One region of the Clostridium sulfidigenes genome, then DNA from elsewhere that is predicted to be linked to it. Evidence: riboswitches for the same ligand, from Rfam matches in the RefSeq annotation. Region 1 holds a riboswitch; the other holds the start of a gene.
What was found. Region 1 has a riboswitch for cyclic di-GMP ahead of ACTNBA_RS01880 (PglD-related sugar-binding protein). Riboswitches for the same ligand answer to the same signal wherever they lie in the genome.
Positions count from the first base shown of each region.

Region 1 (5,850 bases):
TAGTATCAGGTTTGGTAAGCTTTTTCTTAATAAGTCCTAAGTATGAAGCAAGTACTAAGTTGTTTATAGGTAAGGAAGCAGGGGCTGGAGCAGTAGCGGGTTATGATCAAAATGAAATAGCCATGTATCAAAAGTTAATGAAGACTTACTCTGAAGCTATAAAAACTAGAGATTTAGTAGGTAGAGCTATAAAGGTTGCCAATAGTAATCTAACAGAAGATGAAGTTCTTAAGAAGCTTACAGTGGTAACAGTAGCTGATACACAAATCCTTCAAATTAAAATTGATGATAAAAATCCTAATATGGCAGTATCCTTAGTAGAGGCCATAACTAATGAATTTGTAACTACATCTAAGGCTTTGGTGCCAAATGGTAATATAAAAGTTATAGAAACAGTAAAGGTTCCAGAAACACCAGTGAGTCCTAATAAAAAAATGAACATAGCTATAGCCTTTTTACTAGGAGCAATGGTAAGTGTAGGAGTAAGCTTTTTACTAGAGTTTTTAGATAATACATATAAAAATAGAGAACAATTAGAAAAGGAATTAGATATTCCTGTAATAGGAACTATACCTTACACTGAGCAGTAGAAATTTACAGCAGATAATCTTATTAGATTTTTACTTAAGGAGAGAAGTTAATGTTTATAGTAGAAAAAGATCCCAGGTCTATAGCTTCAGAAAGTTATAGGACTCTAAGAACAAATTTACAATATTCATCCTTTGATGAGGAATATAAAGTAATAGTAGTAACTAGTGCAGAACCAGGAGAAGGAAAGAGTACTACAGCAGGAAACTTAGCATTATCCATAGCTGAAGGAGATAAAAAGGTGGTACTTATAGATTGTGACTTAAGGAAACCATCACTACATAAAAAATTTGAAATATCTAATACTGCAGGACTTTCTGATGTAATAGTTGGAAAAGAGAGTATTTCTATAGTAGGTCATAGATACAATAATAATCTTACCATATTAACTTCGGGTAAGATTCCACCTAATCCATCTGAGATGTTAGGTTCAAAATCCATGAAGGCTCTCATAGATGCCTTAAAAAAGGTTTTTGATTATGTAATATTAGATACGCCACCAGTTCAAGCCGTTACTGATGCGCAGATACTATCTACTAGAGCCGATGGAACATTACTTGTAATTAGAGCAGAAAAAACAAAAAAAGATTCAGTTGTAAACTCTATTAATCTTTTAAAAAAGGTTAATGCAAATATCATCGGCACCATATTAAATGGAGTAGACACTAAAAGAAATAGCTATTATTACTATTATGGTGATAAATAATATATAAAATTTCACTTAAAGGTTGGAGGAGTGCTTATGATAGATTTTCATAGCCATATACTTCATGGAGTGGATGATGGATCTAAAGATGAAGATATGACTGTAGACATGCTTAAATTAGCAAAAAAGTCAGGAACCACAGGAATTGTTGCCACTCCCCATTTTTTTAGGGGGAGGTTTCAAGTACCTTATGAAGAAATTAAAAAAGAAGTAGCTAAATTGAAAATTTTAGCTAAAAATAAGGACATAGATATAGAAATATATTGTGGGCAAGAAGTTTACTATAACAGTAGAATTCTAGAAAGCTATAAGTGGGGTGATATAGGTACCATAGAAAACAGTAGATATATGTTAATAGAATTTCCTTTAAGAGAGTTTTCTGTGGATGAAGTTATAAATGATATCTATGAACTTCAATTAAAGGGAGTTGTACCTATCATTGCTCATCCTGAGCGGTATAAAAAGTTTATAGAAGCCCCAGGATTAATAAATAAATTTATTGAAGAGGGTTTTTTATTTCAACTAAACACAGGGAGCATAACAGGAGACTTCGGCAGTGGAGTTAAAAACACTGCAAAATTATTTGTAAAACATAAATTATATAGCACTATAGGTTCCGATGGCCATAGATCCCAAGTTAGAACCACAGATATGACAGCGGGGATAAAATCTATAGAAAAAATAAACCCTGGATATGTAAGGGAGATGGAGAACATTTCTCAGGAAATCTTCATGAATAATAAGGTTGAATTTAGTGGAGAAAGAATTAGAAAACAAGGTGGGATTTTTAAAATATTTAGAAGATAAGTTGAACATTGTTCAATGTACATAAATTTAAACTGGGTGTATCGGTTGTATAAAGGTCGGGAAATTGGGGGAACTTTTTACAGCTGATAGGGGTTAAATAAAATTCGACATAAATAACTTAAATTTAAAGGGAATTATGAACTGTAGTCTCTACTTGGGCGCTTGGACTACAGGGAGTTAGTAGCGCAACCCACCTTTATCTTGCTAATTCAGGGAAACTATAAGTTTGAAGGGGAAATTTATGGAAAATGAGTTAGTAAAAGATAGCGGTGGGTTATTTTTATCTGGTTTTATAAATTAAGAATTGGTGGGCAGTCTTAATTAAGGGTAAATATAAAAGATGAAGATAAAGTTTTAGGGGGTTATTATATGGCAAATCATAACTCAAATAAGAATTTAATAATTCTAGGAGCTGGGGGCCATGGTCATGTAGTTAAGGAAGTTGCAGAAGCTATGGGGATATTTAATAAAATAGACTTTTTAGATGATAATTCTAATGAAGCCATAGGGTTATGCTCTGAAAATTCGAAATTTATAGACGAGTATACCCATGCAATACCAGCCTTTGGAAATAACAAACTACGTATGGAGTGGATTGAAAAACTTGAGAAGAATAAATTTCAAATTCCAACTTTAATTCATCCTACAGCATATATTAGTCCATCAGCTACAGTTTCTTTAGGTACAGTAGTAGAAGCTAAAGCAATTGTAAATACAAACTCAAAGATTGGAAAGGGCTCTATTATAAGTATTGGAACCATTATTGATCATGATGCCACCATTGGTTACGGATGCCATATAGACTGTGGAGCAGTGGTAAAGTCTAGCTGCATCATTGCTGAATTATCTAAAATTAATAGTGGTCAGGTTATAGAATATAATAGCTTAAAGGGATGAAGTAATAGGTCATAATATTATTTTAATTTAGGGGGGAGATTTATTTGTATTTAATAGTTAAAAGATTATTTGATTTTATACTTGCACTTATAGGATTAATTTTACTATCGCCATTATTTTTGATAATTATTATATCTATAAAACTTGACTCAAAAGGTCCTGTTTTCTTTAAACAAAAGAGAGTTGGGGTTAATAAAACTCATTTTAATATATTAAAGTTTCGCACTATGAGAATAGATACACCTAAGGACATGCCAACGCATCTCCTTAAAAATCCAGAGCAGTATATAACTAAGGTTGGTAAGTTCTTAAGAAAGACTAGCTTAGATGAATTGCCACAAATTTTGAATATAATAGCTGGCTCCATGGCAATAGTTGGACCTAGACCTGCTCTATGGAATCAATATGATTTAATAGCAGAAAGGGACAAGTATGGAGCTAATAACATACGTCCAGGTCTCACTGGATGGGCACAGATCAATGGAAGAGATACAGTATCCATTGAAGATAAAGCAAGATATGATGGAGATTATGTTGAAAATTTGGGAGTAAAAATGGATGTTAAATGCTTCATTGGAACTATTGTTACTGTAATAAAGAGAGATGGAGTTTTAGAAGGTGGAGTTAAGGAAGCAGTGAAAGGGAATGAAGTTGAGGTGCAGAGGGATTCGGTGTCCTTTTGATAAGTTGAGTATGTATAAGCATTAAATCATAGTAATTATGAGATAAATTAGAATAGGTTACACAGTAAAGAAGACAAGGAGTTAACGCAAATGAGGATATTAGTTGTTTGTCAGTATTATTATCCAGAACAATTTAGATTAAACGATATATGTGAACAATTGGTACAAGATGGTCATTCAGTGACAGTACTGACGGGCTTGCCAAACTATCCAACTGGAAAGATACCCAATGAATATCGATGGGGTAAAAAGAGAAAAGAAAATATCAATGGAGTTGAAATAATCCGTTGTTTTGAAATAGGTAGAAGAAAAGGTGCAGTTGGGATGGCATTAAATTATATGAGTTATATGCTGTCAGCTTCTTTAAAGGTACCGTTTCTAAAAAAGGATTTTGATATTATTTTTTCTTATCAACTTTCACCTGTGACAATGGTGCTTCCAGCTGTTATTATGAAAAAATGTTCTAGGAAGCCTTTGTATTTATATTGCTGTGATATTTGGCCTGAATCAATAAAGAATATAATATCAGATGAGAATAGTCTTATTTATAGAATTGTTAAGAATTTTAGTAGATATCTTTATTCAAAGTGTGACGCTATCTCTGTGACGTCAAAACCTTTTATTGAGTATTTTAATCAAGAACACTCAATACCAATTAAAAGGATTTCATATATTCCTCAGCATGCAGAAGATATTTATTTGAAAATGAATTTTACACCAGCAGATGATATAACTGACTTTGTTTTTATGGGGAATATAGGAATAGCTCAAGATATTGAATGTATTTTAGATGCTGCTGAAAAAATCAAGCATATTCCTAAATTTAAAGTACATTTTATAGGAGACGGGTCATATTTAGAAAATAGCAAGTCTATAGTTAAACAAAAAGGACTTGTGAATATAGTAGTTTTTCATGGAAGACATCCATTAGATAAACTGCCGGAGTTTTATAAAATGGCGGATGCTTGCCTTTTAACATTAAAGGCAGATAATTTAATAGGTCTAACAATGCCTTCAAAATTGCAGGGGTATATGGCAGCAGGGAAAGCTGTAATCGGAGCAATTAATGGGGCTGCCCAAGATGTAATTAATGAATCGAAATGTGGTATTTGTGTTAAGGCTAGTGATTCTAAAGCTTTGGCAGAAGCTATGCAAGATTTTATAGAGAATTCTAATAAGTATAAGGATTGTGGTGAAAATGGGAGAAGATATTTTATCAACCATTTCACCAAAGAAAAGTATATGGATGAACTAAAAAAAATATTGAGTAATTTAGTAAAGGAGAAAGAGATATGTTCAAGAAAAAGACACTGTTAATAACAGGCGGTACAGGTAGTTTTGGAAACGCTGTACTTAATCGTTTCCTAAATACAGATATCGGTGAAATTCGTATTTTCTCAAGAGATGAGAAAAAACAAGATGATATGAGGAAGCTTTATAAAAATGACAAAATTAAATTTTATATAGGTGATGTAAGAGATTTAGCTTCTGTTAAAAATGCAATGTATGGAGTGGATTATATGTTTCATGCAGCGGCATTAAAGCAAGTACCTTCTTGTGAATTCTTCCCACTTGAAGCCGTAAAAACAAATGTAATTGGAACAGATAATGTACTTACAGCTGCAATAGAGTATGGAGTTAAAAAGGTAATATGTCTTTCAACTGATAAGGCTGCTTATCCTATAAATGCTATGGGGATATCAAAAGCTATGATGGAGAAAGTTTTTGTAGCAAAATCACGAACTGTATCCCCAGATAAAACTGTTATCTGTGGAACAAGATATGGCAATGTTATGGCTTCTCGTGGATCTGTAATTCCTTTATTTGTAGATCAAATAAAAAATGGACAGCCGTTAACTATAACGAATCCAAATATGACAAGGTTTTTAATGAGTTTAGATGAAGCTGTAGAACTTGTTGTATTCGCATTTAAAAATGCAGAGTCTGGAGATATCATGGTTCAAAAATCACCTGCATCAACAATAGGTGATTTGGCACAAGCAATTAAGGAATTATTTGATGTTGATAATGAAATTAAAATAATAGGTACACGTCATGGAGAAAAGCTTTATGAGGCATTGCTAACTAAAGAAGAATATCTTCATTCAGAAGATATGGGAGGATTCTTTAGAGTTTCAGCTGATAAAAGAGATTTAAATTATGATAAAT
Region 1 covers NZ_JBQHQR010000001.1:374,156-380,005, forward strand. Annotated here, with positions in the region: gene ACTNBA_RS01865 (YveK family protein) at 1-590, shown strand, start outside; gene ACTNBA_RS01870 (CpsD/CapB family tyrosine-protein kinase) at 641-1,294, shown strand; gene ACTNBA_RS01875 (tyrosine-protein phosphatase) at 1,331-2,101, shown strand; cyclic di-GMP riboswitch class II at 2,222-2,305, shown strand; gene ACTNBA_RS01880 (PglD-related sugar-binding protein) at 2,471-2,998, shown strand; gene ACTNBA_RS01885 (sugar transferase) at 3,043-3,681, shown strand; gene ACTNBA_RS01890 (glycosyltransferase family 4 protein) at 3,772-4,998, shown strand; gene ACTNBA_RS01895 (polysaccharide biosynthesis protein) at 4,974-5,850, shown strand, end outside.

Region 2 (5,850 bases), on a different contig from region 1:
AACTAGGGCTACAAAAATCATACTTCCAAGTAGAAGTAAAAGTAATTTTCCATAGCTAAGAAGTGAAGCTATTCCACTTGTAACGATAGTATCAACTACAAGTCCCATGATTCCTAAGGGTGCAAAATTTATTACCCATACAACCATTTGAGATAATGCATCAGAAACATTGGAAATTATTAATTTTGTAGAACTTGCAGCATTTTTTAAGGCAAAACCAAGAATTACTGCCCAAGCTAATATACCAATGTAGTTAGCATTGAAAAGAGCCTTTACTGGATTATCAACTAGGTTTAATAGTAATGCTTTAAGAACTTCTACTACACCGCCAGGAGGAGTAATGTTTTCTACCCCAGCTACAAGGGTTAGGCTTACCGGGAACATAAAGCTTGCAATAACAGCTACAAGTCCGGCTAAGAATGTTCCTAAAAGATAAAGAATAATAACGGTTTTCATATTGGTTTCATGACCACTTTTGTGTTGGGAAATAGCACTGGTTACCAAAAATAAGACTAGGATAGGTGCAATGGCTTTTAAAGCACCTACAAATAAAGATCCAAAGATTGATAATGGTTTTGCTACATTAGGAATGGTTACGGCTAATATAATACCTATGATTAAACCTATGATTATACGTTTTACTAAACTTAATCCATTCCATTTCTTCATTAGATTCTTCATAATATTTTCCTCCTATAACGTTAAATAAAAAAAAGTGAGTTTCTGTGGCTTTAAATTTGTTACTAGGAAATTCTTTGGTAAAAATAAGTTTATCATGAATCTTCACTAATGTGAAGTGGAAAAGCATAATGAATTTTCAATTAATTAATGGTCACCTTTACATAAATAACCTATATAATAAACAATTTGAAAATAAAATTTGTTTTGAAATTATGTCTTAAAGCCTATAAATACTTAAATTATGGGGTGTATAAATTAAAATTAAAATATTTATAAAGTCGATTCAATTGCAAGAAAAAAAATTTTTCAAGCATTATGAAAAGATGCCAAGACATATCTCTATACTATTTTGGGATAACAGTTCTATAATTATTCACTGAAAATAAAATTTTAATTGAGAATACAGATTTTACTGAAGTTAGAGTTATTGGATTTTTACTAGAATATGTGTATTATGTAAATAGTAAATATAAAAGTGAAGTTACTGTAAAAATTAGTGGCAAGAGAAAATTTCTAAGGAGTTCAAAGTGTTATAGAATAGGATTATTTTGCATGAGTATTTGGAGGTAGAAGTATGGGAAATGTTATATATAGAAAATTAGAATTAGAGGAATGTGAGTATATAAACAAAATGAATCCATCTCAATATATAGGAAAAGCATGGAGAGATGTGGATGGTAAACGTAAATTAGTGGAAATAAATTACCGAGATTGTGATTGGCCAAACGGCTATGAATACCATCTCAGAAATTTGAAAAAAACTATCTTAAGTGGTGGAAGTGCCATTGCTGCTTTTGATGATAATAATAAATTACTGGGGTTTTCAACAATTAATCGTGAATTTTTTGGTGAAAAATTTAATTATGTTTTATTAGATCAACTTTTCATAACCTTAGAATGTAGAAATAAAGGAATAGGAAAAAATTTATTCATACTTTCTGCAAATGTTGCAAGAGAGTGGAAAGCAGATAAAATTTATATTTGTGCAGGTTCTGCTGAAGAAACAATTGCTTTTTATTTTTCAATAGGCTGTAAAGAAGCAGAGGAAATAAATAAAGAACTATATGAAAATGACCCAAGAGATTACCAATTAGAGTTTTCATTATAAAAATAACACATATATAAACCAATAAAGGATTAACTAACTAACCAATAAAAGTATAACTTTGAAAATTAAGATAAATAACTATTGAAACAGTTTATATTAAATGATAATATTTAAATGTTATAATTTAAATTGGATTAAAATACAAGGGAAACTGTGAAGTACATATTTAGCTTGGGCATCTTATATGTATGGAGTTAGTGATGCAACCGACCCTATATTCATAATTTTTATGAATATAGGGTTTTAATTTTATAATGGATGAATTATTCCATAACTAAACATAGGAGGTATATTAAAATGAATATTTTAATTATTGATGATTCTACTTTTTCTCAAAAAATAATAGGTAACTTAATTGTAAAATATTTAGATGACGTAAACACTTATTTTGCAAAGGATGGAGAGGAAGGATTAGAAAAATACAAAAGTATTAAACCTGATTACACATTTGTAGATTTATTAATGCCTAAATTAAATGGAGGAGAATTAATAAAATTAATAAATGAATATGATTCTAATGCAAAAATAATTGTAGTTTCAGCAGATGTTCAAAAAAGTATAAAGGAAGAAATAGATTCATATGGTGTAATAGAATTTATAAACAAGCCCTTTACTGAAGAAAAAGCAAAATCTATATGTGAGATAATAAGGAATGTTCAAAATGAAGAATAATGTAGAAAGAGAAGATATATTAAAAGAGTTATTTAATATAAGTGTAGGTAAATCAGCGAGTATATTGTCTGAAATAATAAATAAAAAAATATTATTAAATGTACCAAATTTGAAAATCTTAGATTTGAACGAAAAAGCAATAGTAATAGATGATTATCTTCCGCAAGTAATGCAAGGAACTATTATGGTATCCTCTATAGCATTTGAAGATGAACTTAGAGGAAAGGCAAGCTTAATATTCCCAGCGGATAAAATGAGAACATTTATAAACCTATGTTTAAATGAAAATGATGAAAATCAACTATGTAATATGAATTTTACTGATATAGATTTTGATATTATAAAGGAAATTGGAAATATAATATTAAATTCAATAATTGGCGAAATAGGAAATTATCTAAAATTAAAATTAAATTATACTTTACCAGAAGTTAACGTATTTAATAAAGTGGATTTTGAAAAAAATATAAAGAACAAAGAGTACGAGCATATTTTGATGCTATATATAACCTTTAAAATAGACGATTCGGAAATAGCGGGTGCTATAATAATTAATCTTACTTTAAGTTCATTAAGTCAATTATTAAATAAAGTAGGAATGATAGAAGATGATTTCTGTGGATAGAATTTTATATGATATATTAGATAATATAAACGAAGGAATAATCATATTAGACGAAGATTTTAAAATTTTATTTTGGAATAATCATATGGAATGTTTAACCCATATTAGTGAGGAAAAAGTAAAAAATAGTTGTATATATGATGTTATTCCTAGTCTAAATAAAGGTTATTTTAAAGATACAATAAATCGTATAATCAATGATGGAAGAAAAATGTTTTTTTCGGCAGCTATGCATAAAGATTTGCTAAGTAATAATAAAAATTTAAATTTAAAGATAAGTAGAATAGAAAAAGATAATTTGAATTTTATACTTATTGAATTTATTGATGTGACTAATCAATTTTTACGTATTGATCAACTAAAAAAATATGTGAATGAATTATATATTTTAAATAAAGAATTAAAGGAAAAGGAAAAAACTATTAATAAATTAGCTTATTATGATGGACTGACAGGTTTAGCGAATAGAACATTGTTTTATAAAATGGCAGATGAATTTTATAATAATGCTAAAAGAAATAATAGTCTTTTAGGACTTATGTTTATAGATGTTGATAAATTCAAATATATAAATGATACATATGGACATAAAAAAGGAGATGAGGTTCTCATTCATGTAGCTAAAATACTAAAAGAATCTACTAGAAATGGGGATATAGTTGCTAGGTTTGGTGGTGATGAATTCTTAATATTACTACCTTTTATAAAAAGTTACCATGAATGTGAAGCTGTAGCCTCCAGAATTACTAATCTTACTGAAGCTATATATTGTAAAGAAGAGCAAATAAAAATATCTTTAAGCATAGGTATTAGTATATTACCCAATGAGGTTAATGATATTGATGAACTAATATTAGAAGCAGATAGGGCAATGTATAAAGCTAAAAAAACAGGTGGAAATGGATATCATTTATTTAAATAATAGTAAAAACAAGGATGCTATGTAAAAATTACAAGTATCCTTGTTTTATGTAGCTTAGCTTAGGATTTATTTTTTTCCATAAATGCAGGAATACTTTCTGCAAAAAATCTCACAAAGGTGTTTTTGAATTCTTGATCTTCCTGTTTTAAAACCCCTAGGGAATATTGCATTGCAACACCATCTAGAGCTGCTATTAAAATAGTAGCAAGACTTTTTTTGCAGTTTTTATTTTCGATACCAAATGCGTAAAAGTACATATCTGCTACCTTATTTATTATTTCATTATAATCTTGTTTAAGGCTTTCACTAAGAGAGCCACCTTTAGATAATACGTAGCCTATTAATAAAACTAAAAGGCGTTGCTCATTAACCTTAGACATACGTTCTCTAACTTTATTACTAATTTCATTTAACATATTTTCAGTGCTTTTAAGATTACTACTTTCATCTTTTTCAGAAAGTTTTTGAGCAAAGTACATAGCTTCCTTTACTGCGTGGTAGAATAGCTCGTCCTTGTTCTTAAAATGATGATATATTGCACCAGTAGTAAGCCCAGCAGCTGAGGCTATTTGACGCATACTTGTTTCTTCAAAGCCATTTTCTATAAATACACTAATTGCAGCATCTAAAATATGTTGCTTTCTTTCATTAGGTTCATTAGCGTTCATTTTATTCACCCCATTTAAAAATAGTATATCATATTTTTACAACATCATGATTCACATATTATAGGACCATTATATTAAAGACATAATAGTCTGCATTTTCATAACATATTTATTATTTCGAATGTTAATTCATTGACAAAGGTAGGTGCGTATTATATTATAAACATAACAACTGTTATGTTATATTGTGGAACGGTTGGTAATAATATATTGTAACCTACTTCAATAAAGTAACCTAAATTAAATATGAAATGGGGGAGAGTTTACATGGAGGCATTTAAAGTTTTAGAAATTAAGCAAAGTGTTTTTGACAACAATGATCATCAGGCTGAGCTACTTAGAGAAGAATTGAAAAAAGATGGGGTCTTTTTATTAAATCTTATGTCATCACCTGGTTCAGGGAAAACAACAACTGTTTTAAGAACAATTGAAGCTCTGCAAAATGAAATGAACATTGGTATTTTAGAAGCTGATATTGATTCAGACGTGGATGCACACAAGGTTTCACAGACTGGAGTTAAAGTAATTCAACTGCATACAGGAGGAATGTGTCATCTTGATGCTGATATGACTAGACAAGGTTTAAAAGGTCTTGGAACAGATAACATTGATTTTGCAATATTAGAGAATGTTGGGAACTTAGTGTGTCCTGCAGAATTTGACACTGGTGCATCAAAAAATGCTATGATTCTAAGCATACCAGAAGGAGATGACAAGCCTTTAAAATATCCTTTAATGTTTTCAATAGTTGATGTTTTATTAGTGAACAAAATAGATGCAGCGGACTATTTTGAATTTGATATGGAGGCAGTAAAAGAGAGGGTAAAAAAACTGAATCCAAATATTAAAGTTATCCCAATTTCAGCTAAAACTGGAGAGGGGATTGGAGAATGGGCTGACTGGATACGTGGACAAATAAATAATTGGAAAAATAAATAACTTTAAATAATTCATAACATTAAAAGTATTATAAACTTACTTTAAAATATTTTGACTATATAATAATCAGTTTCTTTCGGTTACTTTTGTTTTAATAACTTAATAAAACCTAAAAGTGCTGATTATTTTAATATAGTTAATATTAATAATGAGTCTTGCCATCTTTGCAATTCATTGTAAACACTGGTGTTTATAGTTTTGTTTATGATGACATATAATTATTTTGGGGAGGGAT
Region 2 covers NZ_JBQHQR010000010.1:22,404-28,253, forward strand. Annotated here, with positions in the region: gene sstT (serine/threonine transporter SstT) at 1-681, opposite strand, end outside; gene ACTNBA_RS12265 (GNAT family N-acetyltransferase) at 1,256-1,789, shown strand; cyclic di-GMP riboswitch class II at 1,927-2,009, shown strand; gene ACTNBA_RS12270 (response regulator) at 2,087-2,461, shown strand; gene ACTNBA_RS12275 (chemotaxis protein CheC) at 2,451-3,086, shown strand; gene ACTNBA_RS12280 (diguanylate cyclase domain-containing protein) at 3,079-4,008, shown strand; gene ACTNBA_RS12285 (TetR/AcrR family transcriptional regulator) at 4,068-4,676, opposite strand; gene hypB (hydrogenase nickel incorporation protein HypB) at 4,944-5,615, shown strand.
Region 2: it holds a riboswitch for cyclic di-GMP, as region 1 does, so the genes downstream of both, ACTNBA_RS12270 (response regulator) here and ACTNBA_RS01880 (PglD-related sugar-binding protein) in region 1, are expected to answer to the same signal.